Regions from separate parts of the Nostoc sp. ChiVER01 genome, predicted to be linked through region 3. Evidence: predicted binding sites of a transcription regulator. Region 3 holds the regulator's gene; each other region holds the start of a gene.
What was found. The regulator NtcA, encoded in region 3, controls nitrogen genes in cyanobacteria. The targets are predictions, from matches to a motif close to TNTGTANNNNNNNNTACANA.

Region 1 (7,171 bases), on a different contig from region 3:
TTGAAAAGTCAGATTATGACTTTTTCCCTAAACATGAAGCCGATGTGTTTCGACAGCAAGATGAGCTTGTGTTCAGGACTCAAAAACCCCAGGAACATGAAGAAGAATTTACTAATGCAGATGGCCAGACTCATAAAATTGCCACTAAGCGATCGCTCCATAAAGACTCAGCTGGCAATTTCTTTTTAGTTGGGGTCATCCGAGATATTACTCAGCGCAAGCTCATGGAAGAACAGCTAAAACTCACTGCTGCTGAACTATCTCGCTCTAACAAGGAACTAAAACTCAAAGAAGACCATTTGCGTCATTTAGCTTATCACGACCCGCTCACAGGTCTATCTAATCGCAAATTTTTTGCCGAACAACTTTGCGAATCGTTATGTTGGGCGCAACACAACAATTTGGTGTTAGGGCTGCTGTTTGTTGATTTAGATGGCTTTAAGCAGATCAATGATACTCTGGGGCACGAGGCGGGCGATCGCTTGCTAATGACTATCGCAGGGCGACTCAGCAACTCTTTACGTGCTAGTGATACAGTTTCTCGTTTGGGTGGCGATGAATTTACTGTGATTTTACGCGCAATTCCTAATGTTCAAATAGCTGCTAAAATCGCCACAAAAATTTTAACTAGTATTAGCAAGCCAATTATCTTGGACGGCTATCCAATCCGAGTCTCTGCCAGTATTGGTATTAGTATTTATCCATACAATAGTCAAGATAGTGAAACTTTAATGAAACAAGCAGATGCAGCAATGTATCGTGCCAAGCACCAGGGTAAAAATCGCTACGAATTTGCTTAATTACTCAATAGTCAGGTCTCCAGTTTTTTTCGTTTTAGTCACAATTTTTACCTTGAAATTAGGAATGACAAGTGGAGATACGTTTAAAGGACTATCTTGAAAAAGTATAGTGTATGTTCTGCAAAATGGTTTTTTCCTTAAAGACTCAACCTAAGAATATAGGTAAGACAGGGATCAATTATCAGATGTAATTAGCCAATTAATTTTGTAGCCATTTTTATAAAACTAAAAGATACTGTACTTATTCGGTTTATTACAATATTTCATAGTTGATAGTTTTGAAAATCCTTATATTACAGTAATTGCGTTACAATAGCTTTATATATATTTAATATAATTAAATTTTAAATATACACGTTCCTCAGTAATACTGAATATATTTCGGAAGCCTCAGTCAATAAAAACAGTATTTATACTTAAAAAAATTAAAATATTATTAATATATACTGTTTTAGACAAAAAGCTTACAGCAATTTATTAACATATCTAACTTTTGGCTGATGTGAAAATAGCATTTTTAAGAATATCACTTAAGTAGATAAACTATTTAATAACAGCAAATAAAGCTTAATTTACAAGCGTTGCTCATAGTTACTTGTATACCGCCAACAATAATTGAATTAATTTTATAAAGTTATTTTTTCACGAAACCCAGTAGATATACGGTAGAAAAGAAAAAACATTTTTGATTTAAAAAATAGTAAATTTACTGAAAGCCATGAAGACTAACTTCCGAATCAAAAAGTTTCTGATATTGTGTATAGGTGCTTACATTCTAATACCGAAAATTGCAGCCTTTACAGGTATGTTCAGTACTGCAAGCGCTAATACTTTTGAGGCTACTAGCAATAACATCTTAATTGCCCGCAAAGTCAATTCTGAAAACTTACAAGACACGTACATTCCACCAAATTATGGTGGCCCCGACAGTCAGCATGGTAGCGGCACTCGCTAATATGAATTTAATAATTTTGGATTTTAGATTGACCAGAAGAGGCAGGGGAACAAGCTCCGGTTTTCCCTGCGTGGAGTGAAAAACCGAACATGCACAAGCTCCGTCATGAAGGACGCTTATAAAAAGCATCCAAACTCTGTCCCGGTCTCCCCTTCTGAAAGAACTGCTCCTTTTCCTCTTGTTGACTCCATACCTGAGCTATTGTCATTAAGTTATGAGCTAAGAGCTACTTTCCACTCAAGTAGACTGAATTTCCCCTTTCAACAGCTAGTGATAATGACTTAAGAGCGTCACCCGTCCAAGCTGTTGCTGCTACAAAAAACGGGATTAAAAGCCTTTGCTAGAAAGCTGTTCGGGAAACTTCAATCAGGATAATAGTGGAGATTTCCACCAATGCTCTGTTTGTACAAGTGCGTGAACTTGCCAATTTGGGTCTGGCTGAGGATAATCTAAACGGTAGTGTCCACCTCGGCTTTCGGTTCTAAAAGCAGCACTTTTAAGAATTAAATCAGCTACATCTAATAAATTGCGGGTTTCTGCCCAAAGTCTCAATTGCCGTTCAACATCTGGGATGTCAAAACTAGCTGATTCTGTGGGACGTAAAGCAAGCAAGAATTGACTTAAAGGCAGGATTGCGAAATCTTGCTGCCAAGATTCAATAGTAGCGATCGCACTTTCTAACTTTGATTGCTCCCGACAAATACCAGCACTTTCCCAAACTAAACGTGGTAACTTCTCCCTGAGTGCTTCTAGCTGTGCTTGCTGGATATGCCACTCATTAGCATCAGCACTAAATTTCTGTAATGGTAATACTGGTGTTTCTGACGGTAGCCCAATATTTTCCAACTCAATTTTGTCCATTTGGGCCCCAAACACAATACATTCCAGTAGGGAATTACTGGCAAGGCGGTTTGCCCCATGCACCCCGGTACTAGCGGTTTCACCCACCGCATACAAACCGGGAACATTTGTGCGATTCATCAAATCCGCGACAATACCACCCATCCAGTAATGGGCAGCAGGGGCCACAGGAATTGGTTCATGGAAGACATCAACTCCCCAATGCTGACAAACTTTGATGATGTTGGGAAAGCGGTAACGAATCTTGTCGGCAGGTATGGGGCGCATATCCAACCAGACATGGGCAGTAGCTAAATCAACGGCAGTACGTTGTAAATGGCTGAAAATGGCTCTACTGACCACATCTCGAGGTGCGAGTTCACCCGCCGGGTGGTAGTCAAAGGCAAAACGCCGCCCTTCGTTATCGACAAGGTGTGCGCCCTCGCCGCGTACAGCTTCGCTAATGAGAAAGCGATCGGCACCAGGTTTAGTTAGGGCTGTGGGATGAAATTGTACAAATTCCAAATCGCGGAGGATCGCCCCAGCCCGATATGCGATCGCTACTCCATCACCTGTACTTACAGCCGGGTTAGTGGTTTGGGCAAATACCTGACCGCCACCACCAGTTGCCAATACTACAGCACTAGCCTTTACCCATGTGATTTTTCCTTGATAAAACAGACTGATTCCTTGAGTGCGACCAGTTTCCGGTTCAATCCACAAACTTAAAGCCAAAGCTTGCTGAATGATTTGAATATTTTGGCGACGTAATACTTGCGCCGCAAGGGTGGTAGTAACTTCCCTCCCTGTGGTGTCTGCGGCATGGAGAACGCGGTTGCGAGAATGGGCAGCTTCTAAAGTTAAAGCCAAGGCTTGACCATGACGGTCAAAAGCAACTCCCAAGTCAACTAGGGATTGAATACATTTAGGTGCAAGTTGGGCGAGAAATTCTACAGCAGTGCGATCGCATAGACCTGCACCCGCCCGGATCGTATCTTCAATGTGTAGCGTGGGAGAATCTTCCGGGGCAACTGCTGCGGCAATACCGCCTTGCGCCCAATCACTGGCGGATAAAGCAATAGTTTCTTTGGTAATCAAGCCGACTCGCAAGGAATTTGGTAGACACAACGCTGTGTATAGTCCAGCAGCACCAGCGCCGACTACTAAGACATCAAATTGGCTAGGAATATCTATCTGAGACAAGGTATGGGGGCTGGGGGTAGAGGGCAGGGGGACTCGGGACCCCCACGGAGTGTGGATTGGGGGAGAGGGGGCAGGGGGAGGCAAGGAAAAATTTTATTTTGTCTTCCTTGTACCCCTTGCCTTCCTTGTGCCCCCTTTATATGTAATAGAAGATTCCCACTCTCTAGAATTAGGAGTGGGATGCTATTTTGCTAGATTAACTGCTGCAAATTGCAGTTATCTGTAGATGCCGTTGTTAAAGCGATCGTCTCCCTCGTTAAAGGCAGGTTCTAGTTCTGTCACGGTGAACTTATCCAAGTTGGCTTGCAGGGTTTGTTTCTGGCGATCGCTCAATCCTGGAAGATCCAATACATCCTCTACATTTTTGTAGGGAGCATTTGTGATGATTTTCTTAGCCAAGGTGGGATAAAGCCCTGGATACTGTTGAAAAGCTCGGACGTTGGTATTGTTCAAATCAATTTTTTTACCAAATTCCGTTCCTAGCTTCGCATCTGCCCGATTCTGCCGCTCAATTGCCAGAATTGGGACTTGAGGAAATGCAAAACTGTTGAAACTAGCAGCTTGGGCTATCTGAGTTGTTCCCAGCCATCCCCAGCAACTAAGTAACAAGCTAAACACTGTTAATAAACGCGCCAATCCTTTCACGATTTTCTACCTCTTTCCATCAAACAGAAATAAAAGTTTTAAGCTAGCAGCAGTCATGAGTCATGAGTCATGAGTCATTAGCCAGAGTGCCAAGGACAAAAGACAAAGGACAAAGGACAAAACCTGATAGCTTAATCAACACAGCAGTCATCAGAAACTAATATACAGCGTATTAATATCCACAATATTTACCGTTACTGGGTTTGACTGTACTTTTGCCAAAAATTTTTATTGTGGTAACAGTGATTGATAGCTGCAATACAGTTCTATCCATGATCCTGAGCATTCCCAAATAGACGAAATCTTTTCGGGGTGGCTGATTTTAGCTTCCAACTATACATGAGATCGTTCGATGCCTAATACCGAAAACCCTAGCAGGATGAGTTGATAGCAATGAACTGTGATGTAATATTTCTTAACCTACTAATCATCTACAGCATCATTCTTGATGTACCGTAGACTGGACTGGAAAAAGTCTCGGATTTGATACTACACAATTTTTTAATATTTTCTAGGCTGCGATCGCAGCTAATAAAAATAGACTGTCTACCAAAATCGTGCTTAAAACTGCGCCGCTAAAGGCATACCAGTGTTTTTGCTTTCGGACTAAAGGCAAAACCCCGACTGTCAACAGGACTAAGGCCAAAACTATGGCCCAACTTTGTCCCCAAGGTGTTTGTACTCGTATCAGAGCATTTTGTAATATTTGCGGTACTACATCTGCATCTACTATCATAATTTGCCGCCAATAGGGCATCAAGTCTGCTATATAGAAATATACGTCGGTTAAAACTGTACCTAGTAAAGAACCTAAATAAAACCAGTTACCTACCTTGCCCCAATTCTTTGCCAAACACCAACAAGCAAAGGGTAATCCTATAGACTCTACTGGCAGATGCCATGCAGGTTCCCAACGTAACCAACCCCAGTAAATCGCTCCTGCTAACCAACTCCAGCTAAACCCTAAAAGCAAATCTCCCCATACATAAGTTGCAGGACGTGACATTAAGGTAAAACTTAGCCAAACCCAAAATGCTGTCAGGGCTAAACTTAGACTTGGTAGCGATCGCACTATTGGCGCTTCTACAAATACTGGTACTGTTACCAAAAACACCGCCGCCGCAAACACTAACCAAGTTTGTCGGGCAGAGATAGATAAGGGAAGAGAAGGAGAAAAGGAAAGTGTAGATTCCAATTCCCTGATACCCTTGTGCCCAGTAACAGTTAAATCTAACTCTGTATCAATAGAAGGGGTAGAAGCAGTGTAGGAGGACAATGTATTATTAATCAAAGTTTTTAATATTTGTTACTAAACTTTATTTTATTTAAGATATCACATTTTAAAATCCCCCCCTGGGGGATTGCCTGGGGCATTGTAATTATACTGAAATTTCGGGGAGCGCAGCCGCAAACCAAACAAAACATTCATTCTGCGCCAGACTAATTCACTCAAGTTACCTGATGTACAGAACATCTCTGTAGTTAGCATTTACAAAAAACTACACAGAGGCAGGAAGAGCAAATCAAAAAGGGATTCAACCCTCAATACTGTTCAGTTAAGCTTTTTTCTCTCCTCTTGCTTCCCATGCCTCGTCTACTCCCCTTATCTTACTCGGCTCATGTAATGGGTAAAAAGTCAATAGCATCAGTCCGCTAAATATTAAAGTTTGATGAATTGCCAAAATTTCGTTGACTTATTGATGTGGGTGTAAGAACATGGCCAGCGTCTTAGATGATGTTATTGATTTAGTAAAGTGGAATTTTCTCCAATATCAGGTGCAGTAAAAAGTATAGAAAATAACATCGCTATTAGCTAAGTAATGATGTCTAGAACAGGAAAAAGGTATTAATTGATGGAGTTTATTCAAGCTTTTATTTTGGGTATTGTTCAGGGTATTACAGAGTTTTTGCCAATCAGTAGCACTGCACATCTTCTGATTGTGACAAAAATATTTGGTTGGAAAGAACTAGGTTCTAAAGATTTTGTCGATGCAATTCAGTTTGGCAGCGTTATAGCAATTGTGGGCTATTTTTGGTCGCTGATTTATAGTATTGTCAAAGGTGGAATCGAAGCGCTAAAAGATAAAGACTGGCAACGTGAGGAGTGGAAAATTCTTGTCGGTATTGTAGTAGGAACAATGCCTGCCTTAATTTTCGGCTTTCTTTTGAAAGACATTCTGCCGGAAAGTGCATTAATTATTGCCATCATGTCAATCATCATGGCACTTTTATTAGCTTTGGCAGAGAAAATTGGCACTCGCAAGCGAGATTTTAATTCATTGCAGATTCGGGATGGTATTTTAGTTGGATTAGGACAAACACTTGCTTTGATCCCTGGTGTTTCTCGTTCTGGCTCAACGTTGACAACTGCTTTATTTTTAGGATTAGAACGCGATACAGCAGCGAAATTCTCATTTTTATTAGGATTTCCAACTCTTACCATTGCAACGCTGTATAAGAGTCTGAAAATATTCAAGTTATTTGAAGCTCATCAGTTGCCAGATAATATTGTTGGACTGTTGATTGTAGGGATTATTTCAACCTTGATTTTTTCCTACCTATCAATTGCATTTTTGATCAAATACTTAGCGACCAAAAACACTTTAGTTTTCGTTTGGTATAGATTGGCATTCGGCAGTGCTATTTTAGCTGCGATCGCAGCAGGATGGAAAGGATAATTCATAATAGTCATTAGTCGTTGGTCATTAGTCATTAGTTTAAAGCAAAT
Region 2 (7,171 bases), on a different contig from region 3:
TAGCTGCCAATAACGGAGAACAACGCTTCAGCGAAGTGGAAGAAATGGCTAGCGTTATTTTGCGTTTCCCGAATGAGCGATTGGCAACATTTACCTGTAGCTTTGGAGGTGCAAGTGTTTCAACCTATCAGATTGTAGGTACTCAAGGTGATTTACGAGTAGACCCTGCATATCCTTGGCAAGGAGAAATCAAGCATTACCTAACAATTAATGGTGAAACTCAAGAGCGTACCTTTGAGGGTCACGATCAATTAGCAGCTGAATTTACCTACTTCTCTGATTGTATTCTCGAAGATAAAGACCCAGAACCATCAGGTACGGAAGGGTTGATTGATGTTTCGATCATTCAAGCGCTTTACGAGTCAATTGAAACAGGTAAACCTGTGCAGATCCAAACTAGCGACCGCCACCAACGCCCCACATCGGATCAAACTATTGAGCTTCCTCCTAATGACGAGAAGCCGGATTTGATTCATGCTGCTGCACCTTCTGGACAATGATTACTAATACTAGTTCTTGGTGAGTTGCACAAAATCAAGCTTGATGAGATAAAGAATGTACTAAGTGGATAATTGTTAGATAACAGACACTTAGTACTAGTCATTTTATAGCGATCGCTTAACAAAAATGCTCGCTATTGATAACATATAAGGGCACAACAATAATATTGTGCCCTTATATGTTTTTTATTCAATTAAAAACTGCTGTCTATGTCGGCGTGAAATGAGCAATCGTACAGAAACTTACGCTGTGCGATTCGTTCCTAGATTAATAAATAACCTGGGGTGAAAACGCCAAGGACAGAACCTTGAAAATTTTCATAGCTGATTTTCGGATGAGGGTGAAAATGCTGCCTAGTTATTGTCTGATGTAGTCTGTAGCCCTTCGATACGCTTCAGCCTCAGCTTGTAGCCGCCTTATGACAGTCGCAAAATCATCATAGAATAATACCCAACCATTGTTAGATGTAAAAACTATAGTTGTTAATTGCCCGAAATTTGCGTATATATTCCTGATTGTAGGAATAACCTGTTGTGGAAAATTTTTACTATTAGCGATTCGGTTTCGGTCATCATAGATAAGAATCCATTCCCCATTGTTAGTGAATGTTGTATAGTCAATACTTTTGTCTGCTTCGTTTATATCACCCAGCTTATTAATAAGTGCCTGTGGAATATTATGCCAAGAAGCACCTTTATTGCCAAAGAGAATTACCCAACCTCCATACGGTGTAAATGCAACACTCTTTATCGTTTTTTTCTGTTTATTTATTTCTAAAAGTTTATTAGTAACGTCTTGTGGAAAATTCGTACTCTCATAAAAACCATTATCGTTATAGATAACTATCCACTCCCGCGAAGGTGTAAACGTAATGCTATTTATAATTCCACGGTTTTTATTTATATCGTTCAAGTCTTTGAGAAGTTTTTGTGGAAGAAGATACGTAGAATAACCATTTCTACCAATTACTATTCCGAAACCTCCATTAGGAGCAAACACAATTTGATTAATAGCTTTTTTTTGCTGAGTTAATGTTTTGATATAGCTAGTTACTAGGGGAGGAATATTGGATGTGTAGTAATCAGCCCAAGCCCGTGAAGAACTTAAGCCAATAGTAGATAAAATGCCTACTACTATTGATGTACTTGCAAAAAACCTAGCAGTTCCTTTTGAAATGTGCTGTACTAAAAAATTATTAGACATATGACTCTGTTTCTAATGTTGGGGTGATCAAGGAGAAATCTTTTAACTGCAAAAGTTTGATCGCACTTCTTGGAGAAGAATTATTACTTTACTATGCTTGTATCCTTAACCGAGAGTATTGGTACACGTACCGCTTTACGATGTACAATAAGCATGTGATAAACCATCTGCCAATGGTTACTATTAGGGTAATTTACAAGTACATCACTTATCATTTGCCGATTTTGATTTCTTATGACAAAAGTTTGGTCTGCTAGGGATTTTTGACTAGCTACAGATAACACTGAAAATACTAATACACGAACTATTGCAGTTTTGCGAACTAATTTGGTAAACATCATGTAACTTGTCTCTTTATTTGCAGAGAGCAGAATCGTCAGAGCTATGTTTGTGTTTTTCATAATAAATGATTCCCGTAATTTATCTAGGGTAAGATGAGATCAATATTCAAATTGCACTGCCTATTACTTTTTACCTACACAGTAATTTGTTGTTTTTCGGTCAAACACACGGCAACACCTTTCTCATAATAAGCTGCTTCATTGATGAAGACTGGGTAAACTGTTGATTTACCTTCATAAGCAATAGTTCTACCCTCAAAAGTTAAAAAAATCGGCTCCCCAGGATTGAGAGGTTCATAATCTTTAAACTGTAGATTTGGGTGAATCATCGCTTGAATATCTCCATGCTCGTTTCTGGGATAATCAATAGTCCCTACATGTTGATAGAGCGTGAGCGTGTCGTTTTTTAGTGGAATTGAACCTTGGTTTAACGCCTCTACATAATCCAAAATTTCATAAATCAGTTTCTCCGTTTTCTGAAACAAATCTGCACTTAACACACCTTGAGGTACTGAACCAACTTCAACAGCAAAACCCAATTCACATTGGGAAATTAAGAAAGAATCTTCTTCATGAGATTGAATATAAAGAACCTTCACCAAAGGATTTATCGAACTCAGATATGCTGCTAATTGCAACAAGAAAGGATCAAGCTTAATAAGAATCAGAGTTAATCCCATGTTTGCAGTCGTGCTGTGCAAATCCACAAAAATGCTTGTCTGCGATTTATTTTTCGGTTTGAGGATTTCGATAATCAGTCTTGCCTGCCTATCTTCATTGCTCCTGAGTTCCAGGTTTTGCAGGTCTTCCTTGTTGAAGTTGCGGTTTAAGTCTTTGTCGATGTAACGCCTGCCTTCTGCAAAGGCTTCCGGATTGCCCAACAATGTTAGTGTTTCAAAGCTAGGTCGTTGAATTAGGTGAGGAAATTGCTCAAAGAGTTTAGTTATATATATTCCTGTTAGTTCATTCCCGTGGATTCCACCAATAATTACGGCCCGGTGGATTTTTTGGCTGCTTTGGTTCATGTATAGTTACTCGCTCAATACTTGTAAATGCATAATAAAAGTAATACTATGCTTCTGCAAGCTTAAATTTGCATAAGATTAGATAAAATTGGCATAGTGCTTAATACGTATGGAGTTAGACAAGCTAAAATACTTTACTGTTCTGGCTGAAGAACTCAACTTCAGTCGAACTGCTGACCTCTTGGATATCGATCAGCCATATCTGAGCAAGCATATTCGTCGCTTGGAAAAGGACTTAGGATTTGAACTGTTTGACCGAGAGAGACGACCACTCCAGTTAACATCTGGGGGAAAAGTTTTCTTTGAAGATGCTTCTGAGATTATTAGGCAGGTTGAACGGGCGAAGAGACGAGCATACAGAGCTAGTCTTGGTGAGGTAGGAGAGTTGACGATCGCACTTAATAGTTCAATTACTAACAGTGTTCTGCCAAATGTACTGCAAGCTTTTCGCTCCCATCGTCCTGATGTCGAGCTAGTTTTATGTGAGTTAGCATTGAATGAGCAAATACAGCAGTTGCTTGATTACCGAATTGATATTGGTTTTGATTTTTTGCCCAATGATAATCACCCAGATTTAGAGTCTATAACCATTTTGTCAGAGCCACTAGTGATTGCTTTACCTGAGTCACATCTACTAGTAGCTAAATCTCAAATTCCACTCAAGGCATTAGCGAATGAACCTTTTGTTTTACCTTCACCAAAAGTAATCCATTTCTATAATCAAATTATTAATTTTTGTGAACAGGTTTTTGGTCATGAATTAAAAGTTGTCCAACAAGCAACTTGGATGCTGACCGTATTGAGTTTAGTTGCGGGTGGAGTTGGGGTGTCTTTGGTGCTAAAAAATGCCCAAAATATTCAGCGTCAGGGAGTTGTGTACAGACCAATTGAAGGAAATAACCTGAAAATCAGCATTGTTGCGCTTTGGCGGCGTGACGACCAATCTGCTGTTTTAAATGAGTTTCTAGAGGTTCTCAAAGATATAAGCCGCAGATGGGAAATGTAAGAAAGGTCGTGGAGAATTTGCGAACCAAGGTTGCTCAACTAACTCCAGAAATTGCTGCTTAAAGAATTTATATTGCTTTATGCAACAGTCCACCCATCTGTTCGCTGATGTGATGTGAGTGCTGAGGATATCCGCATTATGTTTCGAGCAGATCGAGGACTGGGGGAAGTGGACGGGATGAGCATTGCCTTGGTTGGAAGTGGTCTTCGTAAGTGTAGGCAAACCGTCCACACTTTGTCTACAACGTGTCTACAGAAAAGTTCCCGCTACTTCAATGAAAGCGATCGCAGTATTGAAAGTGGCTCATTAAGTCCTTAACGTAACTTTCTGCACAGTTGCTCATTTCTACCCCATGCCTAAATCTTAAGGATAAAGACCTCTGTCAGTCAGCGCCTGAGCCACTCTACCTACCCCTAAAGTATAAGCAGCTAATCGCAGAGGAATTTGCCGTATCTCCGACTGCTGAATCACCCGATGGTAAGCTTGTACCATCAAATGCTCCATTTCGCGGTTAACGCGTTCCTCATCCCAAAATACATAGGAAAGACCCTGCACCCACTCTAAATAACTGACTACTACACCGCCAGCATTCGCCAATATATCGGGTAGCACTGTCACACCCCGCGCCTCTAACGCCAAGTTAGCCTCAAGAGTAATCGGCCCGTTAGCTGCTTCTGCGACAATTCGTGCTTGCACTTGATTCACATTTTCTTCAGTGATTTGGTTTTCTAAAGCCGCCGGTATTAAAACATCGCAGGGCAAAGTTAATAAATCTGCATTGCTAATTGGTACAGATTGCGGGAAACCCATAATACTCTTACGATTTTCAGCAGCATAGACTTTCAACCTGGGAATATCAAGACCGACTTCGGAAAATATTCCTCCAGCACCCGTTGAAACAGCAATAACTTTCGCGCCTGCTTGATGTAATAATTCTGCTGCGGCACAGCCAACGTTACCGAAACCCTGAATAGCTACTCGGATACCTGCTAAGGATTTACCTTGCTGTGCCAGCGCCTCACGGACAATAATCATCACGCCACGTCCGGTTGCCATTTCTCGTCCCAGCGAACCACCAATAGAAAGCGGTTTTCCAGTTACAACCCCTGGTACAGCATGACCGACATTCACAGAGTAAGTGTCCATCATCCAAGCCATCTCACGGGCAGAAGTACCCATATCTGGAGCAGGAATATCTACAGCAGGCCCAATATCTTTAATCAACTCGCTGATATAACGGCGGGTGATTCGCTCTAGTTCGCCAACACTGTAGCGTTTCGGATCTATGGGAATGCCACCCTTCCCACCACCGTAAGGTATACCTAACAAAGCACATTTCCAGGTCATCAGCATTGCTAGAGCAGATACTTCCCGTAATGTCACTGCTGGATGGTAACGGGTTCCACCCTTGTAGGGGCCTAAAACATCGGAGTGTTGCACCCGGTGTCCAGCAAGAACCTGTATTTCCCCATTATCTAATTTCACGGGGATGGAAACCGTCACAACCTTACGCGGGTGGCTAAGAATTTCTAGCAAACCCTGATTTAAATTTAATTCTTTAGCTGCCGCTTCTAAGTAGCTACATGCTTGATCAAATGGGCATATATGCGCTGGAGAAGCAGGTTCTGGCAGCAACAGAGATTTTGAAATCATAAAATTTTCTCCTAATCACGGTATCTTTACGAACCGGATATCATCTGTATTTAGCTTATCCTTTTTTTTAGGGAAATAAAATTTTTGTAGTTTTTGTTACAGTTTTATATTTTATATTCTGCTATTGCTACAAAAGCAGGATAATTATATATCAAGAGCAAAAACTTAAGTAAAACTTATATATAACGTCAGTCAGATAGTTAAAATGACAAGTTTTTACCTTGCTAGTGCGATCGCTGCATTCTGTCCTCCAAAGCCAAAACTGCAACATAGTACTTGCCTAATTTTACTTAAACGTGCAGATGTAACGATATCTAAATCAAACTCCGGCTGCTGAAATCCTACACAAGGTGGTAATATTTGATGCTTTAAGGCCATGAGAGAAAAAGCCACACCTAAAGCTCCAGATGCTCCTAATGTGTGGCCTGAGCTTCCCTTGGTGGAACTAACTGCCACCCCTTGGGGAAACAAACGCTGGATTACCATGCTCTCCATTTGGTCATTTAGCTGGGTAGCTGTGCCATGAGCATGAATGTAATCAATATCAGTTGGTGAGAGGCAACTACGTTCTAGACATTGTTTGATAGCAGCGATCGCACTTTTGCCTTCAGGTTCTGGTGAATTACCATGATATGCATCGTTAGTTAAGCCAAAACCGAGAATTTCACCATACACTTTTGCTTGACGCTGTTTTGCCAACTCTGCTGATTCCAAGACAAACACAGCTGCGCCTTCGCCTAACACTAAGCCTTGCCGGTGCAAATCAAAGGGATAAGCCCCAGTTTTTGCCAAAGCACCCATCTGCTGAAATCCAGCTAAAGTTAGGGGTGTAATCGGCGCTTCTATTGCGCCAGCGATCGCCTGTTGACATTGCCCAGTTTGAATAAGCAAAGCTGCTTGAGCAATCGCCCAAATTCCAGTTGCACAAGCTGCCATCGGTGCTAAAACTATACCTGATGCACCGATTTGTCTTGCAGTAGCGATCGCGTTCATGTGAGGTAATGTATCTAGCCAATTTCCAAAAGAGGACACGGACAAATTCGCTACATCTTTATACATTTGCTGCGCCATGATTTCCCAAGACGCTTGATAAGAGCGACTCGATCCAATGACTACAGCACAATCAGGTGCATGTGAAACTAAGCCAGAATCTTGTAAAGCAGAAGCTACAACCATCTGAGTTAACATTGTCAACTCAGATGGTTGTTGACCAATCAAACCTAGAGGAAGTGGTGTAAATTCTGGAAAAGGTTGATGTAATCGAATTCCAGATTTACTTGCTAGCAAATTTTGCCAGCTATCTTCTAAGTTTCCACCCAAGGCGGAAATTAAACCAATACCAGTGACAACAACCTTTGTCAATTTAGGAGTTAGTAGTTATTTTCCCCCTGCCCCCTGCCCTCTTCCTCTACTTCCCTGATATTTTCAGATTTTCAGCACCT
Region 3 (7,171 bases):
GCTCAAGCTGAGAGTATAAGCTCCTGGACGTGTCACCTCTCCAGCAACGAAAACATTGATGGGACGAGGCGATAACAAATTGACTGAAATCAAAGGGCGTTTGAGGAAGCGAGCATATCTTCTAGAAATTTCGTCAGCAGCCTGTTCAGCTGTTAGACCGAGGACTGGCACACTGCCAATTAAAGGTAGGTTGATGGCTCCACCTGGGGGAATTTGATACTCACCTGTATATTCAGGTACTTCAAATACATTTACACGGATGCGATCGCCGCCTCCTAATGAATAATTAGTATCTAATTGTGTTGGTGTTGTTGGCGTTGGTGTTGTTGATGGTAATGGTTGTCCCTGAGCTAAACTGGCAAATGGCACGACGGCATTGACAGCAGTTAACAAAGCCACACCCACAACTGGCTGAGTTAGGAATTTAAACAAACTTGTATTAAGCATATTTACCTGAGACTCTGAAACTACAATCAATAATGTACTGTCTAAACATTTTTATTTGAACTATACCTAAGTATTCAAGTTCCCCGACACTCTTATTTTCCTCGAAAAGTGTCATTTTCCGGAGGAAATTTGTTTATTGAATTTGAATTTTTAGTGAAGCTAATTTAAAGTTAAGCCAACTTGAATATAGGAATTATAAAAAAATATTAGGGATTTATGCAAATCACCCCAGTTTCTACAATAAATTATCTGTTAATTAACAAGGCAGTGACGAATAAAATTTTCTTGTGAAAGTCAATTTTATGATATTTAAACTATGAACTCAAAAAGGCATAAAGTTTACTTTTGCTCTTCAAATTAACCCAAAATTTTCTATTTGGCAATAAGTTAGGAACACTAACTCAGTAAGTCATTTTTTCTTCGGATTTGTTGAATAAAAAACTCTTCTAGGGAGTAACGCGACAAATTCATGGCAATAATTTTACCCTCCATAAGACGAAGACTGGCGAGAAAATCATAATAATCGTCTTGTAGTGTACCTTGCCAGGAACCATCAGGTTCAAATCTGAGAGTGGGTATCCATTTTTGAAGAATTTCCCAGTCACCACCTTGACCTTTGACATGATATGTGTTATTTCCGCCTAAGAGTTCATTAAGGGAACCAGAGCAAATTAATTCACCTTGAGCGAGGATGGCAATGCGATCGCAAATCTGTTCTACTTCACTAAGAACGTGACTGTTAAAAAAAATCGTCTTTCCAGCAGCTTTTAGCGCCAGGATAATTTCTCGCATTTGGTAGCGTCCTACAGGATCAAGACCAGACATCGGTTCATCCAAAAAAACCAAATCTGGCTCGTTAATTAGCGCTTGTGCCATACCAACACGCTGTAGCATTCCTTTAGAATAGCGACGCAGCAACTTTTTGCGGGCATCGGCTTGGGATAAACCCACTAATTCCAGCAGTTGAGGAATACGTTTGCGTTGGACACTTTGGGGAATTTGGAATAGCCCGGCAGCTAGCTGCAAAAATTCCCAGCCAGTGAGATAGTCATACAAATAGGGATTTTCCGGCAGATAACCGATATGTTGCTTGATAGTGCGATCGCCTATTGGCTTACCCAACAATAATCCCCGTCCAGAGCTAGGGCGAATAATCCCCAGCAACAATTTTAAAAGGGTGGTTTTACCAGCACCGTTTGGCCCCAGCAACCCAAAGGTTTCACCTTTATAAACTGTTAAAGAACAGTTTTTGAGAGATACGACTTTTTGATTTAGCCAAAAACCAGTGCGATAAACTTTTCGCAACTCAGAAGTCAGGACTACTGGCGGAGTATCCGTCGTATTAAGTTGAGAATCAGGGTCATCTGCAACAGACTTCATCTCAGTTCAATTACTAATTACCAGCTTGGCACTAATTACAAGTTACCCAATAGGCTGATAATAACCATCACTAACCTGTGTGTCAATTGTCGTAAATAGAGTAGCTGAGTCAACACTAAAAATATTAGTCCTAGCAAATAATTCTGGTTAGCTTTACAAAACGCCTTTAGAACTGGGAATTAGACCAGCACGACGAGGGTCAATTTCCACCGCCAGCCGGGTTGCTCTTGCAAACGCCTTAAATGTCGCTTCAATAATGTGATGAGAATTAATGCCATCCAGTTGCCGAATGTGCAGTGTCATTTGGCTATGGTTCACCAGTGCCACGAAAAATTCGCGCACGAGTTGAGTATCATAGGTTCCTACACGCTGGGTAGGAATTTGTAAGCCGTAACTGAGGTGAGGGCGTCCAGAAAAGTCTAGGGCTACCTGAACTAAAGCTTCATCCAGTGGCGCAAGAAAATTACCAAAGCGGACAATGCCTTTTCTGTCTCCTAGTGCTTGGTTAAAGGCTTGGCCCAAGGTAATACCTACATCTTCGTTGGTGTGATGGTCATCAATTTCCCAGTCTCCCTTGGCTTGAACATCTATATCAATCAGCCCGTGGGAAGCAATTTGATGCAACATGTGATCTAAAAACGGAACACCTGTTGCTGCTGTGCAAGTTCCTCTACCATCCAGATTGATGGTAACTTGCACATTAGTTTCGCCAGTGGTGCGGTGAACAGTGGCAATCCGAGGGGTTTTAGTTGACTGGTCGTAGTTTGAATTAACTTGGCGATTGGTTGTTTGCATAGGAATGGGGAGTGGGGAATGGGGAGTGGGGAATGGGCAAGAATAATTCTTCGCTTACTCCCCCTACTCTCCACTCCCCAAATTATCTTACATTCCCATAATTTCATATCCTGCATCTACATATAGAATTTGTCCGGTAATGCCGCTAGACAAATCACTACATAAGAAAGCGGCAGCGTTACCCACTTCTAGCTGAGTGACGGTGCGTCGTAGGGGAGCTACTTCTTCTACATGATGAATCATATCCAAAATCCCACCCACTGCTGAAGATGCCAAGGTGCGGATGGGGCCTGCGGAAATGGCATTGACGCGGATATTTTGTGGCCCTAGTTCGGCGGCTAGGTAACGCACACTCATTTCTAAGCCAGCTTTGGCAACTCCCATGACATTATAGTTAGGGATTGCCCTAACACCGCCTAAATATGTGAGGGTAACGATACTACCTCCTTCTGTCATCAAAGGTTTAGCTGCACCAGTTAACTGCACTAATGAGTAGGTACTAATTTCTAAGGCGGTGTTGAAGCCAGAACGAGAGGTTTGACTAAAATTTCCAGTCAAATCATCTTTGCTGGCAAAGGCAAGACAATGGATGAGGATATCTAGCTTTCCCCACTTTTCACGGATTGTCTCAAAGGTAGATTGAATCTGTTCCTCATTTTGGACATTACAGGGAAGAAATAAGCTGGGGTTGAGGGGTTCTACCAATTCCGCAACTTTTTTCTCCATCTTGCCGCGTTCATCGGGTAGGTAAGTAATACCCAGGTTTGCTCCGGCGAGGTGCAACTGTTGGGCGATACCCCAGGCGATCGAGCGGTTATTGGCAATACCTGTAACAAGAGCATTTTTTCCAGTCAGATTTAGCATATAAATTGTTAATGCGATCGATCATCTAGGAGCATACTAGAATCTGAGGCACGTTTTGTCTTTGTTTTATACAGGCTTTGCAAAAATGAATATTGGTAAGAGTGTTTGCTATGACAAAAATCTTGATTTTTCCTAAAGATATTTCCAAAATAACTTTATTTGTTCTTTAAAAAACCCTTTTTAATACTGCTATTGGAAGTACTTATCAACAATTTGTAGCTGAAAGGATCACCAATTATGTATCATTATAAACAAAGAGTTATGAAGAGATTAGTTTGAGTATAGGAAAGTACAGAAAGGTTGACGGTGCTTTATTCATTTTTCGGGTGTATTCTTAGGTAATCAGTTTTTGTTTTTCCGGCATTGGGTAGGGGAAGGGAGATGATCGTGACACAAGATAAAGCCCTAGCAAATGTATTTCGTCAGATGGCGACCGGGGCGTTTCCGCCAGTTGTGGAAACGTTTGAACGCAATAAAACGATCTTTTTTCCTGGCGATCCTGCCGAACGAGTTTATTTTCTTTTGAAAGGTGCTGTTAAACTTTCTAGGGTGTATGAGGCAGGAGAGGAAATAACGGTAGCGTTGCTGCGGGAAAATAGTGTTTTTGGTGTATTGTCATTGCTGACGGGAAATAAGTCAGATCGGTTTTACCATGCGGTTGCATTTACGCCTGCGGAATTACTGTCAGCACCAATTGAACAAGTAGAGCAAGCACTCAAGGAAAATCCAGAATTATCAATGTTAATGCTGCGAGGTCTGTCTTCGCGCATTTTACAAACAGAGATGATGATTGAAACTCTCGCTCACCGAGATATGGGTTCTAGGTTGGTGAGTTTTTTGCTAATTCTTTGTCGAGATTTTGGAGTTCCTTGTGCAGATGGGATCACAATTGATCTGAAGTTATCTCATCAAGCGATCGCAGAAGCAATTGGTTCAACTCGTGTTACTGTTACTAGGCTACTAGGGGATTTGCGTGAGAAAAAGATGATTTCTATCCACAAAAAGAAAATTACTGTGCACAAACCTGTTACCTTAAGTAGGCAATTCACATAAAATCAATTGGAGAAAGGGGAATCGGCGCGTGTTTTATTTTGAAAAATGACACTAATAGCTAGAGGTAAATCTAAAATTGAGTAATTTCAGCTATTGCCAATTTCCACTTCTTTCCAGACAATGCTTAAAAGTAGTAGGCTGTATCTGGAAGGATTTCGGTAGCTAAAGATGACCACCGGATACATCCTCATCGCAGCAATTTTAATTCTGGGAGGCGTAATTGCAACCGTGGGCGATCGCATCGGCACACGAGTTGGCAAAGCCCGCCTCTCACTTTTTAACCTTCGTCCAAAAAATACTGCTGTACTAGTAACTATTTTTACGGGCGGTTTGATTTCTGCATCAACATTAGGGATTTTATTCGCTGCCGACGAAGGCTTGCGAAAGGGAGTCTTTGAATTAGAAGATATTCAAACAGACCTCAGACAGAAGCGGGAACAGCTAAAAACCGCAGAAACTCAAAAAAGTCAGGTAGAGAGTGAGCTAAACCAAGCAAGAATTGCCCAAACAAAAGCACAACAAGACTTGCAGGTAATTAATCAATATTTGCAGGCGGCGAATGCCAAACAACGCCAAACACAAGCTCAGTTGAACCGCACTATTAGTCAACAAGCTCAAACTCAAACTCAACTCCAACGCACTCAAAGTCAGCTAGAACAAGTTGTACCTCAATACCAAAAAGCTATAGCTGAATTGCAAAGCGTTTACAATCAGAGAAAGGAGCTACAAGCGGCAGTTGAACTACTGAAGACAGAACGTCAACGACTGTATGCTGAAGCTAAAAAAGCTATTGACGAAGCCAAAACAGCTATTGAAAAACGCGATCGCGAACTTGCTAATCGCCAAGAAGGTATAGAAGTACGCGATCAAAAAATTTCCCAACTCGATCAATTGATTCAAAAGCGTAACGTAGAAGTAGCAGCGCGAGAGCAAGTAATTGCCACACGGGAATCACGCCTCAAAGACTTGGAAGCACAACAGGAGCAACTAGAAATGGAAGTTGCCAGGTTAGAAAAATATTATCAGTCCTACCGCGATCTGCGTCTAGGTAAGCTAGCCTTAGTTCGTAGTCAAGTTCTGGCTGCTGCTGTAGTTCGTGTTACCCAACCTGCTGCTGCTCGTCAGGCAGTGATACAACTTTTACAAGAAGCCAATCGCAACGCCAACCTCAGATTAAGTGAGCCTGGGGCGAATCCTGCAAATGTAGAGCTACTGCGCGTGACTCAGGATAGGATTGACCAGTTGAGCAAGCAGATTGCCGATGGTCAAGAATATGTGGTGCGAATTTTCTCGGCTGGTAATTACGTTAGAGGAGAAAAGCAGATAGAATTTTTCGCCGATATAGCCCGTAATCAACTGGTTTTTTCGGGAGGCGCAGTGCTAGCCACAACGACTGCTGATTCTAAAACCATGACATCCTATCAGTTACAGCAGCGACTGGAAATATTGATTTCTGCTTCCCAATTTCGGGCCCGTAATGCCGGAATTGTCGAAGATGTACAAGTAGAGGGGACTTTCTTACGCTTTGTTAGCCAATTAAGACAATACAATCAACCATTAGAGATTAAAGCGATCGCAGCAGAGGACACTTATACAGCCGGGCCATTGAGAGTAAAATTAGTGGCAATAGTCAACGGACAAATTATTTTTACTACTTAAAACATTATTTGCACACTCTTATTAGTAAGATTTAAACATATCCAACAGCAGTCAAAATAGTTGCTGTGATTGAATTTATTGATTTCTAATTCTTAATTTTTAATTTTAATTTATTATGACTTTCCCGGAATTTTCACCAACGCAACCAGTCATATTGGGATTTGATCCAGGTCGAGATAAGTGTGGTTTAGCGGTGATGGGACTGGATCGACAATTGTATTATCATCAGGTCGTCTTAGCAAAAGAGGCGATCGCTAGTATTGAGACACTGCGTCAAAAGTTTCCGATCTCTTTGATGGTGATGGGCGACCAAACTACAGCCAAGGAGTGGAGACAGAAACTATATCAGGAATTGACAGAACCGTTGAGTATTATTTTAGTCGATGAGCGCTACACAACCTTAGAAGCACGCGATCGCTATTGGCAAATGTTCCCGCCCCAAGGGTTAATAAAACTATTGCCACAGGGTCTACGACAGCCACCAAGACCGATAGATGACATTGTTGCCATCCTCTTAATCGAAAGATACTTAAATCGTCTCACTGAATCAACAGTCAGCCAATTTTAGATTTTGGGTCGCACCTCTGGTGCGCTTCCAGCGCAAGTTGGATTTTGGATTCAAGCAAAAATCTAAAATCTAAAATCCAAAATTGAATGGCTTCTAACTTTTAAAGTTCCGCCCGAATAGTAAAAGCATAATCTCCTCCAGGCTCTAGCTGATAATCTTGTTGCTCTAAAAATCGACCGAGGGGTTCTTTGATTAAGGCGCGGCCTTGGGAAGGCTTGACGGCAAGTTCTCCCCGGCGAAAATGCCACTGAAAATGCCACTCAAACTCACCAGCATTCACTTCGCCTTCAAGGAAGCCGTGTTGCCAGGATTGGCGAGTAATTCTGACATGGGCAATGGTTTCTGGCAGACGTTTTGCACTCACAATGCTTTATGTCAAGTGTGAAATAACAGCCGCTTATATAG

Region 1: a site for NtcA is predicted at 5,737-5,756, ahead of RMY00_RS29950 (DUF3120 domain-containing protein). Genes of this name have one in related genera too.
Region 2: a site for NtcA is predicted at 5,813-5,832, ahead of RMY00_RS30900 (Glu/Leu/Phe/Val dehydrogenase). Genes of this name have one in related genera too.

The regions. Positions count from the first base shown of each region.
Region 1 is NZ_JAVRBS010000032.1:39,738-46,908, forward strand. It holds gene RMY00_RS29930 (CHASE2 domain-containing protein) at 1-800, shown strand, start outside; gene RMY00_RS29935 (hypothetical protein) at 1,519-1,755, shown strand; gene nadB (L-aspartate oxidase) at 2,122-3,798, opposite strand; gene psbU (photosystem II complex extrinsic protein PsbU) at 4,015-4,443, opposite strand; gene RMY00_RS29950 (DUF3120 domain-containing protein) at 4,955-5,734, opposite strand; gene RMY00_RS29955 (undecaprenyl-diphosphate phosphatase) at 6,297-7,121, shown strand.
Region 2 is NZ_JAVRBS010000034.1:81,041-88,211, forward strand. It holds gene RMY00_RS30870 (Gfo/Idh/MocA family oxidoreductase) at 1-500, shown strand, start outside; gene RMY00_RS30875 (hypothetical protein) at 859-1,704, opposite strand; gene RMY00_RS30880 (hypothetical protein) at 1,788-2,105, opposite strand; gene RMY00_RS30885 (aspartoacylase) at 2,180-3,070, opposite strand; gene RMY00_RS30890 (LysR family transcriptional regulator) at 3,180-4,076, shown strand; gene RMY00_RS30895 (hypothetical protein) at 4,215-4,394, shown strand; gene RMY00_RS30900 (Glu/Leu/Phe/Val dehydrogenase) at 4,440-5,729, opposite strand; gene RMY00_RS30905 (beta-ketoacyl-ACP synthase) at 5,946-7,091, opposite strand; gene RMY00_RS30910 (peptidylprolyl isomerase) at 7,138-7,171, opposite strand, start outside.
Region 3 is NZ_JAVRBS010000004.1:241,533-248,703, forward strand. It holds gene RMY00_RS07805 (SLBB domain-containing protein) at 1-447, opposite strand, end outside; gene RMY00_RS07810 (ABC transporter ATP-binding protein) at 844-1,827, opposite strand; gene hisB (imidazoleglycerol-phosphate dehydratase HisB) at 1,981-2,622, opposite strand; gene fabI (enoyl-ACP reductase FabI) at 2,710-3,486, opposite strand; gene ntcA (global nitrogen regulator NtcA) at 3,868-4,539, shown strand; gene RMY00_RS07830 (DUF3084 domain-containing protein) at 4,708-6,198, shown strand; gene RMY00_RS07835 (pre-16S rRNA-processing nuclease YqgF) at 6,314-6,766, shown strand; gene RMY00_RS07840 (DUF3146 family protein) at 6,867-7,130, opposite strand.